Regions from separate parts of the Cytobacillus sp. EB106-05-05-XG126 genome, predicted to be linked through region 3. Evidence: predicted binding sites of a transcription regulator. Region 3 holds the regulator's gene; each other region holds the start of a gene.
What was found. Region 3 encodes LexA, which represses DNA repair genes until DNA is damaged. Its sites were predicted from a motif close to CGAACATATGTTCG; they were not measured.
Positions count from the first base shown of each region.

Region 1: the regulator LexA is predicted to act here: its motif matches at 3,438-3,451, upstream of AC3WTL_RS01570 (YolD-like family protein).
Region 2: the regulator LexA is predicted to act here: its motif matches at 1,213-1,226, upstream of uvrB (excinuclease ABC subunit UvrB).
Region 4: the regulator LexA is predicted to act here: its motif matches at 2,723-2,736, upstream of parE (DNA topoisomerase IV subunit B).

Region 1 covers NZ_JBYTDU010000001.1:311,656-317,031, reverse strand. Annotated here, with positions in the region: gene AC3WTL_RS01590 (polymer-forming cytoskeletal protein) at 13-726, opposite strand; gene AC3WTL_RS01585 (YhbD family protein) at 744-1,367, opposite strand; gene AC3WTL_RS01580 (GNAT family N-acetyltransferase) at 1,566-2,324, opposite strand; gene AC3WTL_RS01575 (MEDS domain-containing protein) at 2,345-2,896, opposite strand; gene AC3WTL_RS01570 (YolD-like family protein) at 3,074-3,412, opposite strand; gene AC3WTL_RS01565 (FUSC family protein) at 3,558-5,376, shown strand, end outside.
Region 2 covers NZ_JBYTDU010000005.1:164,005-169,380, reverse strand. Annotated here, with positions in the region: gene AC3WTL_RS16760 (M20 family metallopeptidase) at 1-176, shown strand, start outside; gene AC3WTL_RS16755 (alpha/beta-type small acid-soluble spore protein) at 331-606, opposite strand; gene AC3WTL_RS16750 (DUF2198 family protein) at 756-992, shown strand; gene uvrB (excinuclease ABC subunit UvrB) at 1,386-3,365, shown strand; gene uvrA (excinuclease ABC subunit UvrA) at 3,373-5,376, shown strand, end outside.
Region 3 covers NZ_JBYTDU010000001.1:1,441,452-1,446,827, forward strand. Annotated here, with positions in the region: gene tkt (transketolase) at 1-1,942, opposite strand, end outside; gene AC3WTL_RS07170 (DUF896 domain-containing protein) at 2,166-2,399, opposite strand; gene AC3WTL_RS07175 (YneB family resolvase-like protein) at 2,544-3,191, opposite strand; gene yneA (cell division suppressor protein YneA) at 3,201-3,533, opposite strand; gene lexA (transcriptional repressor LexA) at 3,689-4,312, shown strand; gene AC3WTL_RS07190 (DUF4257 domain-containing protein) at 4,596-4,880, shown strand.
Region 4 covers NZ_JBYTDU010000001.1:1,149,789-1,155,164, forward strand. Annotated here, with positions in the region: gene parC (DNA topoisomerase IV subunit A) at 1-631, opposite strand, end outside; gene parE (DNA topoisomerase IV subunit B) at 628-2,610, opposite strand; gene AC3WTL_RS05765 (CoA-binding protein) at 2,927-3,340, opposite strand; gene AC3WTL_RS05770 (GNAT family N-acetyltransferase) at 3,413-4,273, opposite strand; gene AC3WTL_RS05775 (5'-deoxyadenosine deaminase) at 4,343-5,376, opposite strand, start outside.

The sequences.
Region 1 (5,376 bases), 1.1 Mb from region 3:
GAATTCATGATTCTATATTAACCGGGATTCTTTCACCACTGAGTCTGGTGAACATTCGTATTCTCCCGAGTATTCCACTAGTCCAATCTCGCAATTTTTGCCGATTTTGACATTTTTGCCTCTGACGACAAGAGCTGAGGTGCCTTCAAGTTCGATGTCATCACCTTCAATTAATTCTGCCTCGAGCTTGAGGGGGAAGAGTGATTTGATCAATTTAAACAGGCTTTCTCTATGCTGTGCCACTTTTATCTTTCTTCCGCCAATCTCTTTCGCTTTGCTTTCTCCAAATAGTTTAATATCAATCGTTTCTGCGTTTAGTAAACCATCTATCTTAAAAGCCCCTTCCGCGCGGAAAACCTCCGCTTCACAGTCTCCTGCAATCTTTGCTTTCCCGTTCACTACCATTTCATCGCTTTTTACAGAACCTCCAATGGAGGAATTTCCGGCAACCTCAAGCTTTTGGCTGTGGACAGCTTCTGAAATGGATGCGGAGCCGTTGATATTTAAAGATTCAGCTTTAACTGCTCCATGGATCTTGGCTGCACCGCTGATCTTTCCTTTTTCGGTTTTTACGTTTCCATGGATCGTCCCCGTACCGTTGCAATTGAATCTCTCGCATTCTATATCACTATTTACCGTGCCCTTTCCATTGATTTCGACTTTATTAAAAGTTCCTCCATTAACCGATCCAACTCCATTAATGATTAAGTTCCCCAGTGTTTTCATTTCCACAGCATTTCCTCCTATGCCAATTTGGATTTTAATTCCTCAGCACATTGCTCTACCGATATAGCGGCTGCCAATTTTGTCCCTTTTTCGAGAAGGACCTGTTCCCCGTTCATTGAAGCCAGGCAGCTGGACATGCCGAGTTTTCGAATGAAGCAGATCACAGCTTTGGGCTGCTGCAGAATCTCTTGATGATCATTTAATAGCTGAAGGAGCATTTTCCCTTCTTCGATATGGATATCCCCCGATTCCAGCAGGCTGGAAAGTATATAAAGCTTTAAAATCTCATAATAATTGAATTCGTGAATCTCCCCCTGTGTGTCCAGAAAGATATTCATAACCGGATCAGAAGCTATTCCTTTAGCCATCAGACTTTCCTTTGGCAGCTTCAGGTTCGAAGCATTCAATGAAAACAAATCAGCCAGCTCATCCAAAGAAAGGGTATCCTTCATCTTCTGTATCTTTTCAACCCGCTCGAGTATTTTCTCTTTTGGAAAAAAAGTCTCCTGCCCTGTAAAAGTTGATTTCCTGACAAACCAGTCCTCAGGTATCAGGTTCTTCCTTTTCCACCGGTAAAGCTGTCCATATGAAATCCCAGTTAAATCCAGAACCTCTTTTTTTGAAATTAATTCATCGCTCAATTCCAGGACTCCTTTCTGATGATTCGATTGTAACATAACACTGTTACGTATGAAATGTGTACTTATTCTTTTTTTCCTGATTTTTTTCGACAAATCTTCCGGAATTCACCACGAAATCAATACTCTTCAAGCTTCTTACTGTAAAACAATGTTTTATTGACACAAAAAAACCTGGCTAATATTGAACCAGGTTTCCCTTCATTCGTATACTTTTAATAAGTTATACTGCTTTCCAATATACCGGTAATTTTGCCTTCGGTACATCTCTTTTGGAGTATCTTCTCCATCCGCCACAAGAATGATCGTTTTATCCTTATACTGATCCATCACGGATTTCTGCAGGGAGCTGCCGATGCCTTTCTTTTGAAAATCCTCATGGACCATCAATCCATCAATTTCAGCTGTTCGTTCCTTGATAATGACATCAACAGATCCGGCTGCCTTTCCTTTATAAAATGCAATAAGCTGCTGAATACTTTCATCTTTGTAATTTCTTAAGTGCTGAGCTTTCTTTTTCTCTGCGAAGTTTTCCCCATATACCGAATCCTGCTCATACTGAAATTCCAAATAATCGTTCCATGTTTTATCCGTAACATTTTCAATTTTAATTTCTTCCCTTTCCTGGACTTCCGGAAATTCAGCCGGAAGAATCGCAAATAACTCCAGGAACCCAACCGTATAATCTTTATCCTGCTGAAAGAAAGCCACAAGCTCTCCAGAAAGCTCCTCATCATCCGGAAAATAAAATCTTACATGCTTTTGGCCCTTTTTCTGATGAAAATCTCTTAAATATTGATGTGCCTCTTCAAACTCCTGAACGGAAGGCATTCTTTTAAAGGCAATAAAATTGCTGTCATACTGAAGGAGCATGTCAGGATTATGGTTATGAATAATTAGGTCATTTTCCAGAACACTGTGTCCCGGTTTATAAATATCATGAAATGTGATCTTTTCCATCGGTTTCTCCTAAAAACATTTTATAGGTATTTATACTCTCTATCTGTTATGAGCACATCATGGCAGCGCATTAAATTCTCCTTTAGTTCCGGAGGCGTATTTCTGTTATCATAAGCACACAGGGAAATCAGGCCATGGTCAGAAATGGCATTGCTTAGGTTTTTTTCATATTGTTCCACTAACGGAATGTAGTCCTTCACGTTCCCCCACTCAACCAAACCCCATGTAAATATCTTAGTATTGCTATCTAAATATGGCTGAATGTGTTTATGAAAAAAGTTGAACACTGTACCAGGATTAAAATTACCGTTAGAGTAATAAAAATCAAAATTGTTCGTAAAATGAACCCTGTTTAATTCCTCTTCTCCCAACATATTAGTTAATTCTTTTTCAATAAGAAAATAATTCCGATCATTCTCCACAAACAAAACATGTCCGCCGCATCTGACACCAGCCGTTATGTATGAGACCGCATACTGAAGATAGCAATCCATTTGATCATAGTGGTAAAGAATATGGCCACCGTTTGACTTTTGCAGATCATCAAGTAAATCTGTTAACAATTCATTCATTGATAAGACTCCTTATAACGAAAAAATGTTTGATGTACTTTAACGCTACTCACTCCCAGCTGCTCTTTCTTATTATATCTAAAAATTGAAAAAAGTGGGTGTATTTGTTTGCGGTCCACGGCCCATATAAAAACTCGAGGTAAGTTCCTCGAGTCTGCTGCAATTATAAAATATTATTCATTCTTCCACTTCCGCCCCGGCTATTTCATCAAAGTTAATTTTCTCAAGATCCCCGCTCTCCAGTTGCAGATAAATTTTTCTGCTGATGCCATCCAGTCGGTTTACCCTTCCTTTGTATTCGAGGAAAAATCCTTCCCGCCAGACTTTTACTTTCAAAAGATAAGCATATTCCATTGCATAGTGAATTTTGTTTTCATATTCCTCCAATTCATATTCATCAATGAGCGGCTTGTTTTGCGCCATTTGATCTCTTTCCAGCTTTCTTAGCATCGCCCGGTGTTCCGGCATGAAGTGAGCAGGCTGCCATTTTATTTTCCCTCTATCTTTTAGCGGCATAATAAATCCCTCCATACTTTATTATAGAACATTTGTTCGATTTTAAAACCTAAAAAACAGAAAAAGCTTAAGTTGGTTCATTTGGATAATAAAAGTACGAATGGTAAAATACACTTTAACTCTCTAAAAAAAGATTGGTGAAACAATGAAGCAGCTGCAAATCAAATACCGGTGGCTTGGAAGCTTGCTGGCGTCCGATCCCGGACTTATCCGATTTCAAAAAGCCGGACGAGCCACCTTAAGTTTAATGGCGTCAGTATTTACAACTTTATTTCTTATCCAATTGGCTGGGGCAGATGCCGCTCTCGCCCTTACTCCGGCAATTGTTTCCGGAATGGCCGGCATGCTTGGCATCATGATTGTGATGGATGACTCTAAAAAAGGGAAAATGCTCACAACCGGCCTCCTTGGATTTTCAGCAATGGCAGGAGTATCAATCGGTTCACTGCTGGCAGAAAGCACAATCTTTACCGATATTTCAATGGTTGCATTAATATTTTTAAGCTTTTATTTGACCCGCTTTGGTGTCCGCTATTTCTCATTATGCATGATCGCATTCATGACACTTTATTTCTCATCTATTCTGCAATTATCAGCCAGCCAGCTTCCTTCCTTTTACTTCGGGATCTGGATTGGGGTCGCGTATGCTTTCCTGTTCAATTTCATTCTTTTTCAGGACACCGCGAAAAACCTGAAAAGAAGCATCCGCTCCTTTCATTTCCAAAGTAATTTTACCTTCAATCTCTTAATTGAGGGAATGCAGGAAGAGCGTATGACTGCTCATCAGCGGGAAGAATTGCGGAGAAACGTGCTGAAACTCCGGGATTATGCTGTAATCGTTTCAGAGTATATCAATGAGGATGATGTGCAGAAATTATGGCCCGGGCTGACCCCATCCCAGCTGAGGTTATATATATTTGATACAGGCATGCTGATTGAAACGCTGACTGACTCCATCCGGAACTTAAAAAAAGCGAATGCCCTTGACATAGAAGAGCTGAGAAACCTCCTGGTCTGGGTAACCCGCTCTCTCCGTGACGCTGAAGTTCTTGCCCATCAATATGAAGAACAAAATCTTCGTGAAGCAGAGCTTGCTGTACAGGCACTTCGCCTGCTTATTATGGATTTGTTCAACAGGGAAGACAAACCGGCAGGATGGCTTTACTTGATCAGGCGGATCGAGTCCCTTGCAAACCATGTCATTGAGGGCGGCATAACTATACAGCAGGCGCTTCATAAAGTAAAAGACAATGAAATAGAAGTATCTGAAGAGACGCCCGATGAGGATGAATCATCTAAAGAAGATAAGAGCCTCAAACCTTCCACCAAAAAAGCATTTCAGGCATTAACTGCTGCCATCATATCCATCATTGCTGGACAGATTCTTTCGCCTGACCAGCCTTATTGGGTTCTTTTAACAGCCTTTATCGTTCTGCTCGGAACCGAATCAATCGGGCGCATTTATACGAAAGGTTTTCAGCGGTCAGTTGGAACGATTATCGGGGCAGTGATTGGATTTACGCTTGCCAGAGTGGTCAGCGGCCATTCTGTGCTGGAAATCACGCTCATTTTTGCAGCAGTTTTCTTCTCTTTTTATTTATTTGAAGTCTCTTATACATTAATGAGCATGTTTATTACGATGCTGGTCGCTTTTATGTATGACCTTTTACTTGGCGGAATATCATTCTCCCTTATCAGTGCCAGGGTTATCGATACGATTGCCGGTGCCGGCATTGCATTCGGCGTATCTCTATTTATTTTTCCTAAAAAAACGAAGGATAAAGTGGCCGATACGATAAATGATTATCTTCAAGAACTGAAACCGTATGTCACGGCATATGTGCGAAGCTTCCGGGAAGATGTGAATGTTAAGGAGCTTTCAGGCAAAGGCTTCTTATTGGATCAAAAGCTTAAAACCATAAACGTCGAAGCGCAATCGCTGATAAAGAAACCCGGATCGCCAC
Region 2 (5,376 bases), on a different contig from region 3:
ATGATCTTGTTGCCCATACAGTTCCGTTCCGGGAAGCCGCCGCATCTGAAAAAGGTGATGAAGCGCTGATAACAGGAGCAAAGGGGCTGGCTCTCACAGCATTCAAGCTGGTAACGGACCCGGAACTGCTTAAATCCATTCAACAGGAATTTTTAGAGCGAAAAGCTGCTGAATAAGAACAAAAGCTATCTTTTGCGGATAGCTTTTCCTCTTTTTTGTGAGTGTTTTCCTCATATTTGAGGGGTGTTTCCCTAGTTTGCTGAGTCTTTTCCTCAAATCAAGTGTTCGTTTCCCGAATTTCAACATCCTTTTCCCGAATTTCACATTAGCCTACTTTTCCTTCATCCGTTCCTGTGCCATCCGGATAAGTTCCTTCACCATGCTGCCGCCAATCTTTCCGCCAACAGTTCCTGCCTGTTTGGATGTAAGCCGGCCATTGTAACCTTGCTTCAAAGGCACACCTGCCTCCTCAGCAATTTCATATTTCACTGCGTCAGGATTTTCTCTGTCAACATGATATCCCTGGTTTGCCATTACCTGATTTTTCAGCTGGTCCAATCCACCTCTTGATTCCGGTACTAGCGGGCGTCTTTTTCTTCTGGCCATGATGCATTCCTCCATAATAAGTTCTTTTTCTTATTATGTGAAAGAACGTTTGGATTAACACTGAAAAAACTTGTACATCCTCCGGTGAAAAGCTATTCTAATGGTAGAAACCTTGAATTTTTGTGAAAAATCAAAAGAAGGTGTTTTAAATGGCATTAAAATACTTGTCAGCTCTTCTGCTTCCTGGACTGCTGGTATTGTTTCTTACGAGAGTCAGCTATAATCGTGTGATCGGGCTGGTGCTGACGGTGGGGCTTATTGCTGCTTCTGTATATAAAGGCTACACCAATTCATTTGCCTTAATCGTTTTAGACGCACTTTCACTGACTGTCGGGTTTTGGTATGCCCAAAAATTGAAGCCGAAAATCAAGCCAAGTGCGGAATGAATTTTGCAGAGCCTGTCGAACAAACCTATCGACAGGTTTTTTATTTAATGAGTTAAAACTGTAATTAGGCATACGTCATATAAGCTTATAATGAAGTTCAATCAAACGTTTGATTAAACTCAAGGCAATCAATCAAACGTTTGATTAACCTTTCTTCGACAACCCTCTCAATAATTCGGCATATTTCCCAAGCAATATTTTCTTAGTAAAAACAAAAAAACGAATATCCGTTCGCATATTATTGGTTTGTTTTAGGCTCTTTGTGGTAGAATGATGATATGAGTTTTGAGTAAAAAACTGACAAATCAGCGGTGCATCCCGGATCTTAAATTATTTCAAGGCTGGTTTGTGATTAATAAATAGATAAAAGTAATTAGAACGGGAGGCTTTTAGGTGAAGGATCAATTTGAATTAGTCTCAAAATATTCCCCACAGGGCGACCAGCCGGGGGCAATAAAAGAAATAGTGAAGGGAATCAATTCCGGCAAGAAACACCAGACACTTCTGGGTGCGACAGGAACGGGTAAGACCTTCACGATTTCGAATGTAATAAAAGAAGTAAATAAGCCAACGCTTGTTATTGCCCATAATAAAACACTCGCAGGACAGCTATACAGTGAATTTAAGGACTTTTTTCCAAACAATGCGGTTGAGTATTTTGTCAGCTATTATGACTACTATCAGCCTGAGGCGTATGTGCCTTCTACAGATACTTTTATTGAAAAAGATGCGAGCATCAATGATGAAATAGATAAGCTTCGCCACTCAGCGACTTCCTCCCTGTTTGAGCGGAATGATGTCATTATTATTGCCAGTGTCTCCTGCATATATGGTTTGGGTTCACCTGAAGAATACCGTGAAATGGTGCTGTCCCTCAGAACCGGAATGGAAATTGAGAGGAACCAGCTTCTTCACAGGCTCGTTGACATCCAGTACGAGCGCAATGATATCGACTTCCAGCGCGGTACCTTCCGTGTACGCGGAGATGTAGTCGAGATTTTCCCGGCATCACGGGATGAGCATTGTATCCGTGTGGAATTTTTCGGAGACGAGATAGACCGGATCCGTGAAGTGGATGCCCTTACAGGTGAAATAATGGGTGAACGTGAACATGTTGCGATTTTCCCGGCATCCCACTTCGTAACGCGTGAAGAAAAAATGCGGATTGCCATCCAGAACATTGAAAAAGAGCTGGAAGTGCGCCTTGCTGAATTAAGAGAAAACGATAAGCTTCTTGAAGCACAGCGCCTCGAGCAGCGGACCCGCTATGACCTTGAAATGATGAGGGAGATGGGTTTTTGTTCCGGAATCGAAAACTACTCACGTCATCTTACGTTAAGACCCCCTGGTTCAACACCTTATACCCTTCTTGATTACTTTCCGGAAGACTTTTTGATTGTGATTGATGAATCGCACGTAACTCTGCCGCAAATCCGGGGTATGTTTAATGGTGACCAAGCAAGAAAATCTGTGCTTGTGGACCATGGTTTCCGTTTGCCTTCAGCGATGGATAACAGGCCGCTCACGTTTACCGAATTCGAAAAGCATGTGAAGCAGGCTGTTTTTGTTTCGGCAACACCCGGCCCTTATGAGCTTGAGCATACACCTGAAATGATTGAGCAAATTATCCGTCCAACCGGTCTGCTTGATCCTACAATTGATGTCCGTCCAATCGAAGGTCAAATTGATGATCTCATTGGCGAAATCCAGGATCGTGTTGAGAAAAACGAACGTGTTCTTGTTACCACTTTAACGAAGAAAATGTCTGAGGATTTAACAGACTATTTAAAGGAAATCGGCATTAAAGTCCAGTACCTGCACTCAGAGGTAAAAACGCTTGAGCGGATTGAGATTATCCGGGAGCTTCGCCTTGGCAAGTACGATGTGCTGGTCGGGATCAACCTTCTGCGGGAGGGACTGGATATTCCTGAAGTATCCCTTGTTACCATACTGGACGCTGATAAAGAAGGCTTCCTCCGTTCAGAACGTTCACTCATCCAGACGATTGGGCGTGCAGCGCGTAATGCAAACGGCCATGTCATCATGTATGCAGACCGGATTACGGACAGCATGGAAAAAGCCATCAGTGAAACAAAGCGCCGCCGTTCCATTCAGGAGGAGTACAATGAGAAGCATGGCATCACGCCAATGACTATCCAGAAGGATATTCGCGATTCGATCCGTGCAACCCATGCGGCAGAAGAGCAGGAAGAATACCAGCCGTCAGCAAAGCTCGGCAAGCTGAACAAGAAAGAGCGCGAGAAGCTGATAGGCGATATGGAAAAAGAAATGAAGGAAGCGGCAAAATCCCTCAATTTCGAAAGGGCTGCCGAGCTTCGTGATTTAATATTAGAGCTGAAAGCGGAAGGATGACGAAAAAATGGCGATGGATAAACTGATTGTAAAGGGTGCCAGAGCCCATAATCTGAAAAATATAGATGTCACCATTCCAAGAGATAAGCTTGTCGTCCTGACCGGACTTTCAGGTTCAGGAAAGTCCTCTCTGGCCTTTGATACAATTTACGCAGAAGGTCAGCGCCGCTATGTGGAATCATTATCTGCTTACGCACGGCAATTCCTCGGTCAGATGGATAAGCCTGATGTGGACGCGATCGAAGGACTGTCTCCGGCAATCTCGATTGACCAAAAGACAACAAGCCGAAATCCTCGTTCCACAGTGGGAACAGTGACAGAAATTTATGATTATCTGCGATTATTATTTGCACGGGTGGGGCGTCCCACCTGTCCGATTCACAATATCGAAATCTCTTCACAGACCATTGAACAAATGGTTGACCGGATTATGGAATACCCCGAGAGAACAAAGCTCCAGGTTATGGCTCCCCTTGTTTCCGGCCGAAAAGGGACACATGTAAAAGTGTTCGAGGATGTGAAAAAGCAGGGATTCGTCCGTGTCCGTGTCGACGGAGAAATGATGGATCTCGGTGAAGAGATTGAGCTGGAAAAAAACAAAAAGCATTCAATAGAAGTAGTAATCGACCGCATTGTCGTAAAAGAAGGCGTAGCGCCAAGGCTTGCAGATTCATTGGAAACTGCTTTGAATCTGGGCAATGGCAAGGTGCTTGTGGACGTAATTGGGGAAGAAGAACTGCTGTTCAGCGAGAACCATGCCTGCCCCCAATGCGGGTTTTCAATCGGTGAGCTTGAACCAAGAATGTTCTCATTTAATAGTCCATTTGGTGCCTGTTCGGAATGTGATGGATTGGGCTCTAAGCTTGAGGTTGATGTTGATCTGGTAATACCTAATAAAGATCTTTCATTAAAGCAGAATGCCATTGCGCCATGGGAACCGACAAGCTCTCAATATTATCCTCAGCTGCTTGAGGCCGTCTGCAATCATTATGGGATTGATATGGATGTGCCGGTTAAGGATATCCCTGAACACTTGCTTGAGAAAGTTTTATATGGATCCGCCAAGGACAGTGTCTATTTCCGATATGAAAACGACTTTGGCCAGGTAAGGGAGAATTATATTCGTTTTGAAGGTGTCATCCGCAATGTGGAGCGCCGCTATAAAGAAACAAGCTCTGATTATATCCGGGAGCAAATGGAGAAATACATGGCCCAGCATCCATGTCCTACCTGCAAAGGCTACCGCCTGAAGCCGGAAACACTTGCTGTCCTTGTATCCGGAAAGCATATTGGCCATGTAACAGAATATTCGATTGAGGAAGCATTCAGCTTCTTTGAGAATCTGACATTGTCTGAAAAAGAAATGAAGATTGCCAATCTTATTTTCCGTGAGATTAAGGAAAGGCTTGGGTTCCTCATCAATGTCGGGCTTGATTACCTGACATTAAGCAGGGCAGCGGGAACTTTATCAGGTGGTGAAGCCCAGCGTATTCGCCTGGCTACACAAATTGGCTCGCGCCTGACGGGTGTACTCTACATTCTGGACGAGCCTTCCATTGGTCTCCATCAGCGTGATAATGACCGGTTGATTGATACGCTCAAAAATATGCGTGATATCGGCAACACCCTGATCGTGGTGGAACACGATGAAGATACAATGGTGGCAGCCGACTATTTAATTGATGTGGGCCCGGGAGCGGGAGTTCATGGAGGACAAATCGTCTCAGCGGGTACGCCTCAGGAGGTAATGGACGATCCAAACTCCCTGACAGGGCAATATCTGTCAGGCAAGAAGTTCATTCCGCTTCCAATTGAGCGCCGCAAGAACGACGGACGCTTTATCGAAATTAAAGGGGCTAAAGAAAACAATCTTAAAAATGTGAATGTTAAGTTCCCGCTCGGCACCTTTATTTCTGTTACGGGTGTTTCCGGTTCAGGAAAAAGTACGTTAATCAATGAAATTCTTCATAAAGGGCTTGCCCAGAAGCTTCATAGAGCCAAAGCTAAGCCG
Region 3 (5,376 bases):
TTATCTTCTCACCTGGTGCAGATGCGCCGAAGGTATCGATGGCAAGAACATCGCCTTCATCTCCTGCATAACGGTGCCATCCAAGTGAAGATCCCATTTCAATGGCAAGACGTTTTTTGACTGTCTTAGGAATTACGCTTTCTTTGTACTCTTTTGATTGAGCCTCGAAGCGATCCCAGGCAGGCATGCTTACTACAGATGCATGGATGCCTTCGCCTTCAAGCGCTTTTTGAGCTTCAACTGCGAGGCTAACTTCAGATCCTGCAGCAAGCAATAATACATCCGCATTGCTGTTAGAAGCTGGAGAAACAACATATCCGCCTTTTTGAACGCCTTCGTATGCCGCTGAATCCGTTCCTTTTAATGTAGGAAGGTTTTGACGAGTCAATACTAATGCAGTCGGCTTATTTGTTGATTCGATTGCTGTTTTCCAAGCTGCTGCTGTTTCATTGCCATCAGCAGGACGGACAACAGAAAGGTTTGGCATTGCACGCAATGCTGCAAGCTGTTCTACAGGCTCATGCGTTGGGCCATCTTCACCGACAGCGATGCTGTCATGTGTGAACACATACGTAACAGGCAAGTTCATAAGTGCAGCCAGACGGATCGCCGGGCGCAGGTAATCAGAGAACACGAAGAATGTTCCGCCGAATACTTTTAATCCGCCGTGAAGCGCCATTCCATTCAATGCAGCACCCATTGCAAATTCACGTACACCGAACCAGATGTTGCGGCCATCAAATGATTCAGCCGTAAAGTCACCCGTCCCTTTTATCATTGTTTTGTTAGAGCCTGCAAGGTCTGCAGATCCCCCAAAGAATGAAGGCAGGTTCTGAGCGATAGCATTTAGCACTTCTCCGGAAGAAGCGCGGCTGGCAAGGCTCTTTCCTTCTTCATAAACAGGGATGTCTTTATCCCAGCCTTCAGCAAGCTCACCATTGATCGCCTGCTCTAGCTGTTTCCCTAACTCAGGATGGGATTCCTTGTATTGAGCAAAAAGGTCTTCCCATTCCTGCTGCTTTTTCGAACCGTTTTCAACAACTTGCTGCTTAAAGTGATCATATACTTCCTGTGGCACATGGAAGTCTTCTTCAAATGTCCATTTATAAGCTTCTTTTGTTAATTTCAATTCATCAGCACCAAGAGGAGCGCCGTGAACATCAGATTTGCCTGATTTGTTTGGAGAACCATAGCCGATGACTGTTTTCACTTCAATCATTGTCGGGCGGCTTTCATCCTGTTTCGCTTCTTCAATTGCTTTTGCGATTTCGTGAAGATCATTGCCGTCTTCTACACGGATGTACTGCCAGCCGTAAGACTTGAAGCGCTGTTCAACACTTTCAGAGAAAGACTTATCAAGGTCTCCATCAAGTGAGATATCATTTGAATCATAAAGAACAACCAATCTGCCCAGCTTCAAGTGGCCGGCAAGGGAAGCAGCTTCAGCCGAAACGCCTTCCATAAGGTCTCCGTCACCGCAGATGCTGTATGTATAATGATCAACAACATTGAAGTTGTCTTTATTGTATGTTGCAGCCAGGTGGCGTTCAGCCATAGCCATACCGACAGCCATAGCAATACCTTGTCCTAATGGGCCTGTTGTTGCGTCAACACCAGGTGTATGGCCGAATTCAGGGTGACCAGGCGTCTTGCTTCCCCACTGTCTGAACTCTTTAATGTCATTCATGGAAACATCATAGCCGGAAAGATGAAGAAGGCTGTATAAAAGCATAGAGCCATGTCCGGCAGAAAGAACAAAACGGTCACGGTTGAACCATTCTGGATTTTTCGGATTGTGGTTCATGAAGCGTGTCCAAAGTGTATAAGCCATTGGAGCAGCTCCCATTGGCATGCCCGGATGGCCGGAGTTCGCCTTTTCAATGGCGTCAATTGATAAAGTGCGAATGGAACTGATAGAGAGTTCATCTGTGTGATTAAACATTCAATACATCCTTTCGAGTAGTAATTCTTCACTCTTTTAATATTATCGGGTGTCCCTTTTTTTCACAACCAATAGGGTCAGATAAGGGACAAAAAAAGCCGGTTTGTTACTATATTGACACAAAAAGATCCGGCATATGTAAAAAAAGCGGAGATAGTCAGTATTGCCATCTCCTCTATTAAAAGAAGGAATACAGCGCAGTGTATCCCTTGCAATTATATTATTAGTGAAGGCGGTTTTTATTTTGGAATTCTTTCAGTTTTTTCGGAGTTACATCGTTCCCTTTCGGGTCAACGATTGTAACGCCCTTCAGCGTGTTTAACATGCCGGAGCGGAAAGTCTCCAAATACTCTTTGCGGAGAGAAGTCTGCTCTTTCGCTTCTGCTTCTGTTAATCCGGATTCCTTGGCCTTCTTTGCCAGTTCATTAATTCGGGCAAGTTTTTGTTTTGGCAGCATATATTAAAGCTCCTTTATATCAAAAGTTTACCTTTGAATAATTCTGATGGAAGTTTTTTTTATACAGCAGCTTCAGATATGGAACAATACTGAAACTCAAATGCCATCATACTAAAAATGAGCACTTTTGACAAGAAAAGTGCTCTACTCAGCATGTGAATCAATATGTTCTTTATACCTTCTATGGACAGTTGCTTTGGAAATATTATAGCCAAACCCCTTAAGCGTCGCAGCAATTTCAGCAAATGTTAACTCGTTTTTCCTCAGCCGGACAATTTCCTCTATTGGCACTTCTATTCTTTCCCTGCCGCCATTTGCACCCTGATTACTTAGGTTTTTCTCGGGCCTGTATCCTTTATCAACAGCCCTTTGCATGCCGCGTCTGATTTTGATGTTATGCAGCTTTCTCTGATACTCCTCTACCATCCCTACAATGCTAAGCACCATCGAATCTGATTCCGAAAGCTCCAGCTTGCCGTTATTAGAAATGCTGTATAATTGGGCTTCTTCTTTAAAGATGCAATGGAGAATCGCAATCTTGGCATTTCCCCTCCCCAGCCTGGTTTCATCCTGGATGAGAACAACCTTAATATCCTTTTTTTTAATTAAGTCTAAAAGTTCCAATATACCGTCTCTTTCGAGATCGTATCCGCTAGCCTGTTCGCGGATGACCTTGACTACTTCAAAGTCATGCTTTTCTGCCAGGTTCAAAAGCTCTTCTTCCTGTCTTGAAAGGGACGTTTCCTGAGTATCCTTTGTTGTACTAACTCTGCAGTAAATTATTGCTTTCATAATTTCTCCTTATTTGTTAAGGTCTGAACTCGCAAGCTCTTTATATGGCTGGTCATCCAGGGCTTTTACTGGAATAACAATTTCATCACCCGGAAAAATCCTTCCTGCCGCTATCCCATTATTTCGTTCTACCCAATTTATAAATTGATCTGTTGTCAGAGAATGCTCAGAAGAAAAGTTTTCAGCAATCCCCCATAAAGAATCACCTTCTGCAACAGTGACTTTCACAAACTTTTCCGTATCAGGTGTTTCTATCTGCACAAGCATTATAAACGATGCTGCCAAGCTTAAAACGAAGAGAATAATAGCATAAGAATATGATTTCCACAATTTTTTCAGCATAATATACCACCTCGAAAGAATGTATGTTCGTATGTGTTGATTTCATTATAGACCGAACATTTGTTTTGTGTCAATATAAATTCGAACTTATGTTTGTATCATATGGTAATTGATGCTATAATTGAGACAACAAAACACATACGAGGTGCGTAAAGATGGTGAAATTATCAAAAAGGCAGCAAGACATATTGGAGTTCATAAAAGAAGAAGTTAAATTAAGAGGATATCCCCCTTCTGTAAGAGAAATCGGGGAAGCAGTGGGCCTTGCTTCAAGCTCGACCGTTCACGGTCACCTGGCCAGGCTTGAAAGCAAAGGGCTTATCCGTAGAGATCCAACTAAACCTCGCGCCATTGAGATTTTAGATTTGGACGAGGCTTCTAACATTCCCAAGGTCAGTGCAGTCAACGTTCCGATCGTCGGTAAAGTAACTGCAGGGCAGCCGATAACGGCAATTGAAAATGTTGAAGAATACTTCCCTCTTCCGGAAAGAATGGCACCTGCTGACGAGCATGTTTTCATGCTTGAAATCATGGGCGAAAGTATGATTGAAGCAGGAATACTTGATGGAGATTATGTAATTGTCAAACAGCAGAGCACTGCCAATAATGGGGATATCGTGGTGGCCATGACAGAGGAAGATGAAGCAACTGTCAAAAGATTCTTTAAAGAAAAAGACTTTATCCGTCTGCAGCCGGAAAACTCGACAATGGAACCAATTATCCTCCGCAATGTTTCTATTCTTGGCAAGGTTATAGGCGTTTACCGTCATATGCACTAATAGATTATTAAAAAGCAGGCACCTCTGCCTGCTTTTTGTTTTTTCCATTTTTAAGAAGGTTATCAGTTCTTATTACCTGGTACTATCAGTTAAATCCTACGAAAGTCACTGATACTTTTCTTTTAGCATAAGGTTACAGTCATGTATGACTAATTTATTATTCAGAAAATTCGGTATTTTTATGCATGTTATTTTATAGTTACTTTCTATATAATGGTAATACACCGAGAATCAACCTAAGGTCGCTTGTCCAAAATCTCGACTTTAGGAGTGTGAAGAAAAAATGTTTTTGAACATTACCTTCGCTTTGTTGATTGGTGGGCTGGTCGGTGTCGTTGGACATATTCGGAAAGAAGGCAAAATGGTTAAACCCAGAAGGACAAAAAAATTCATCTATCTGGGGGTCTTTGAAGAGGTAATTATGGGGGCTTTAGCGGCTGTTTTTTTGGTCGTATCTTCAGATCCTGACTCTGCCTTAAAGGTAGTTCTACTGGCGGTGATTGCAGGATTTGGAGGAGATGCACTGCTGACATGTCTCGATTTCTTAAAAATAAGACACAAAGAATAGAGAGATGCAGAGAAATAGAAATTGGTTAAAACCTCGTTCATTTGGAAACGGGGTTTTTGCATTTTTTACATTAAAAACCCCTGACTTTATCAGCCAGGGGTTTTCATATTTTCTTAGTACATGCTCAGGTACTGCTCGCGCTCCCATGGATGCACTTGCGTACGGAACAACCCTCTGGCTTTGCATTTTTAAGCAAACTAAAAAACTAATTATTAAATTGACTTCTTCATCCCACAATTACTACACTCTCAGCTAAAGCTATCGGGGTTCATTATATTACTATCGGCTATTGGGAATTGACTAAGAGTTTTCCCAGGAAGAACAAATTAGAAAAGCTTGCAGAGTTTTATGGAGCACTTTTGAGGAAATTACTGAAGAAAATTATTAGAGCCCTCCTCGAGTGAGACGCGCTTTTGACTTCTTCTTACTAAAGAAGCAGGATTATCATCCAAGGTGAATTTGTTGGTAACTATTGATGTTAAGCTATTTTACAGTA
Region 4 (5,376 bases), 290 kb from region 3:
TATGCTCCATCAGATCATCTATGGAACAATCAGGCTTATCCATCCGTAAAATAACGCCATCAATAATCTCATTTAGATGATGGGGCGGAATATCAGTTGCATACCCTGCAGAAATGCCTGTTGAGCCATTGACAAGCAAATTCGGATAAACTGCCGGCAAAACGGTTGGCTCATTGGACGTGTCATCAAAGTTAGGGATGAATTCAACGGTTCTTTTCTCAATATCTCTCAGCAATTCGGAAGAAAGGGGAGATAAACGGGCTTCTGTATAACGCATGGCTGCTGGGGGATCTCCATCGATGCTCCCATTATTGCCGTGCATTTCCACAAGAAGGTTACGGACCTTCCAATCCTGGCTCATCCGCACCATCGCGTCATAAACTGAAGTATCGCCATGCGGATGATAATTGCCGATTACATTCCCGACTGTTTTTGCGGACTTTCTAAAGCCCTTTTCATGTGTGTTTCCTTCTACGTGCATGGCATAAAGTATCCGTCTTTGAACGGGCTTTAGCCCATCACGTGCATCTGGAAGGGCACGATCCTGAATAATATATTTACTATAACGCCCAAAGCGGTCGCCTAATACATCTTCAAGAGGAAGGTCCCGGAATTTTTCAGCAGAACTCATGAGTCAACACCCTCCTCCTCTAGTACTGAAATATTTTCATTTTCAAGTATGCTTCCATCTTCTTCAAGGCCGAATGCCACATTCGATTCGATCCATTTGCGGCGGGGTTCAACTTTATCGCCCATCAAGGTGGTTACACGGCGTTCAGCTCTGGCTGCATCATCAATTTTAACGCGGATCAATGTGCGCGACTCCGGATCCATAGTTGTCTCCCACAACTGGTCGGCGTTCATTTCTCCAAGCCCTTTATAGCGCTGAAGCATATAGCCTTTACCCACTTTTTTAATGGTATCCTGAAGATCATCATCACTCCATGCATACTCAATCACTTCTTTTTTGCCTGACCCCCTGCTGACTTTATATAAAGGAGGCAGCGCAATGAATACCTTTCCCGCTTCAAGCAGCGGTTTCATATACCTGTAAAAGAACGTGAGCAGGAGCACCTGGATATGCGCTCCATCAGTGTCGGCATCTGTCATGATGATTACCTTATCATAGTTGACATCATCCAGATTAAAATCCGCGCCTACACCTGCCCCAACGGCATGGATAATGGTATTGATTTCTTCATTTTTAAAGATATCCGCAAGCTTTGCTTTTTCTGTATTGATTACTTTACCTCTAAGCGGAAGCACAGCCTGAAAACGCCTGTCCCGTCCCTGTTTGGCAGACCCACCGGCGGAATCACCCTCAACCAGATATAATTCGTTTCTTTGAGGGTTCCGCGATTGGGCCGGAGTCAGTTTTCCCGAAAGCATCGCTTCCGATTTTTTCCTCTTTTTCCCGCTTCTTGCTTCCTCACGTGCTTTGCGGGCCGCTTCTCTTGCCTGGAATGCTTTTATCGCCTTTTTAATTAACAGAGAGCTTGTCTCAGGGTTTTCTTCAAGGAAATAAGATAAATGCTCGGAAACAACTGAATCAACAGCAGAACGTGCTTCACTGGTCCCCAGCTTGCCTTTCGTCTGACCCTCAAACTGCAGAAGCTCCTCAGGAACACGAACAGATATGATCGCCGTGAATCCTTCACGCAGATCCGCTCCATCCAGGTTTTTATCTTTTTCCTTCAGAAGATTCACTTTGCGGGCATATTCATTAAAAGCCCTTGTCATCGCAGTTTTGCTTCCAGCCTCATGCGTACCGCCGTCCTTTGTGCGGACGTTGTTGACGAATGAAAGAACATTTTCTGAGTAGCCATCATTGAATTGAAAAGCAAAATCCACTTCAATTGCATTGCTTTCGCCTTCAAAGCTTACGACAGGGTGCAGAACATCCTTTTCTTCATTTAAATATTCTACAAATGCTTCTATGCCGTTTTCATAGTGAAAAACGTCATGAAAATCATTACGCTCATCTATGATTTCTATTTTCATTCCTTTAAGAAGGAAAGCAGATTCACGAAGACGCTCACAGAGCGTTTCGTAATTATATGTGGTTGTCGAGAAAATCGACGGATCCGGCTTAAAATGAATGGTAGTCCCTGATTGATTTGTTTTACCAGTCTTTTCCAATGTGGTCACCGGCTTGCCGCCCAGCTCGAAACGCTGTTCATATACAAAGCCGTCACGTTTAATTTTAACCACAAGCCATTCGGAAAGGGCGTTGACGACAGATGCACCAACACCATGAAGCCCGCCGCTCGTCTTATAGCCTCCCTGGCCAAACTTTCCCCCTGCATGAAGGACAGTTAATATGACTTCTGGAGTCGGCTTGCCCATTCTATGCATACCTGTAGGCATTCCACGTCCTTTATCTTGTACACTAATAGAATTATCTTTATGTATTCTGACAATGATATGATCCCCGTAACCTGCCAGTGCTTCATCGACAGCATTATCGACAATCTCATATACAAGATGGTGCAAACCCCTTGCATCCGTACTTCCAATGTACATCCCAGGGCGTTTTCTAACCGCTTCCAGCCCTTCGAGTACCTGTATGGCATCATCATTGTAGTCAAAAGCTTCCTGATTTCTTGCCACGAACATACCCCTTTCATTTCCTGCAAAACACTTGCCGCCGAAAACACGGCATTGGAACACCCCTATAAGAATTCGGCTGTACAGCCAATTTTCATCTTGAAAAAACAATGTTCGAACAGGCGTTCTATAATTTATATTTTACCATATAAATTAGGATGGTCTATGCTTTATTTTATCTATTTATTTGGTTTTGGCAAATAAGATCTTGGGATTTAAGAGATTTATCATGATTAATTCCGTTACACGAACCCTTTATTTACAGGGATTATACAAAAAATAAAAAACATGAGATCTTATATAGACCTCATGCTTTAGTTTACTTTGTCAGAGCATGCTCAACTTTAATGCAGCGGTCCATGATGACAGTGTACCGTTTTTCTTTAAGAAAATCGTATGCTTCCTGGTTTGCCACTCCGAGCTGAGCCCAGAAGATATCAGCATCTATTTCAGCAAATTCCCGTGCAATTTCCGGAAGAAACTCAGATCGCCTGAATATATTAACGATATCTACATGCCCCTCGATGTCTTTAAGGCTGGGCACTGCCTTTACACCAAGTACTTCATCAACCGACGGATTAACCGGAATGATTTCATAGCCGGCTTTTTGCATCGCCTCTGATACCATATAGGATGTACGATCAGGATTTCCGCTTAATCCTACAACAGCAATCCGCTTCGACTTTTTTAAAAGGACACCGATTTCATCCCTGCTCGGGTTTTCAATAGCCATTTTGTTCCCTCCAATTTTATCTGGTTATTTATATTTTACCTAAAATCGCAAAAGCACACTAACTTATTGCTCTTATTCCCGAATATCGAGTTTATAAAAATTCAATGACCTCTCAACTGTAAACCCTGCTTTTTTATAAATAGACAGCGCTTTCTCGTTTGCTGTCCCTGCACAAAGCTTAATGCTATTAGCTCCACTATTCACAAAAAGATCATGAACCGCCATTTCCAGCAGATTCCGTCCAATCCCATTCTTGCGCTTACAGGGGTCCACACCAATGAATTCAATGCTTCCTTCTTTTTCTTCACGATTGTATTCTGCATATAAATAGCCATTTAATCCGTCAGCATCAAGAGACGTAAAGACTTTGTGATCATCATTCATTCTTCCGATAATCTCTTTTCCTGAATAATATGTTTGAGGAAATAAAGCATCATGCAAATGAATAAATGCACTATGAAAGTGAATCGGCAATAAACTTACCTTTCTTAAACCATTGAATGAATTATCTTTCAGTTCCATGTATGTTTGGGCCGATTGCAGCACGAATCCGTTTTTTGATGCAAATTCGGCAGCATCATGGTTGGCTGTATCAGCAAATAAAAAATATGTATTCAGCTTTCCTTCAAAATAATGGAGAGCTTTTTCCCATAGTAGTCTCATAAGCTCATTTCCCTGTACAAAAGGTCCCCATAACTCAGCTGTTCCTTTATTAAGATCGGCATCTGCACCCAGAAAACCAGCAAGAGCATCACCCTCCCGGACAATGAACGCAGCTGATTCGGCATCATAATTCATTTCTTCCAGACTTTGAAGAATATCGTTTTGACTGGTCCCCAAATAACCTATATGACACTCTGGCAAGATGTTCATTTCTGCAATAAACTCAGCTGCCTGCATAAGATTTGCATGATCTAAAACTTCCACTTCCACAACACCACACCCTTTACTATATTTTACCATAAAAAAACCGGCTGATTTGCTTTCAGCCGAATTAGAAGATTAATAAACTGCTGTCTCTAATCTTTTGAGCAGCCTCTTTATGCTGGTGTTCGCTTCTTTTAAAACCATTTCTTTATCGACTGTGTTCAGCTTCCGATTTTCCATCACCATTTTGCCGTTCACAATGGTGGATTCAACATCTGCACGAGTGGCTGAATAGACTATCCTCGAGATAGTATCGATATCAAATGACGGATAAATATGAAAATCATTCAGATTAAGGATAGCAAGGTCTGCTTTCTTTCCGGGCTCCAGACTTCCGATTTCCTGTTCCATTCCAACTGCCTTCGCTCCGCCGATTGTCGCCATTCTGAAGACGGTTCTCGCATTCATTGCAGTTGGTCCGTGCACAGGCTTCTGAATGATGGCAGCCAATCTCATTTCATTAAACATATCCAGGTTGTTATTGCAGGGAGCCCCATCAGCACCAAGGCTGACAAATGCCTGCTGATCCAGTAATGATGGAATCTCTGCCACACCTGATGCCAGCTTTAGATTTGATCCCGGACAATGGCTGACCTTTACGCCCCGTTCTTTAATGATTCTTTTTTCTTCTTCATTAAGCCAAACACAATGTGCCAGTATCAGCCGTTCATTTGCAAGGCCAATGCTGTCCAGATAGACTACATTCCGCATGCCAAGCTCTCTTTCAACAAGGAGAATTTCACTGGCATTTTCGGATGCATGAGTATGGACCCTTACGTTGTATTGTGCAGAGAGATCCCTGACATTTGTCAGTAATTCCTCTGTGCAGGAAACGACAAATCGGGGACAGAAGGCATACTGTATGCGACCGTTTTCACGATTGTGCCATCTTTCAAGGAGATCAACGCTTTGCTGGATGGATTTAGAGGTATTTTCTCTTAACGGAACAGGGACCTCATCCCCTTTATCCATCATGACCTTTCCGGCAAGTGCCCGAATGCCGCTTTCGGCAATGGCCTGAAAGGCATATTCCGTATGATTAACGGTTTCCATGTCCACTACAGTTGTTGTTCCGCTCTGGAGCAATTCGCCAATTCCGAGCATAGCAG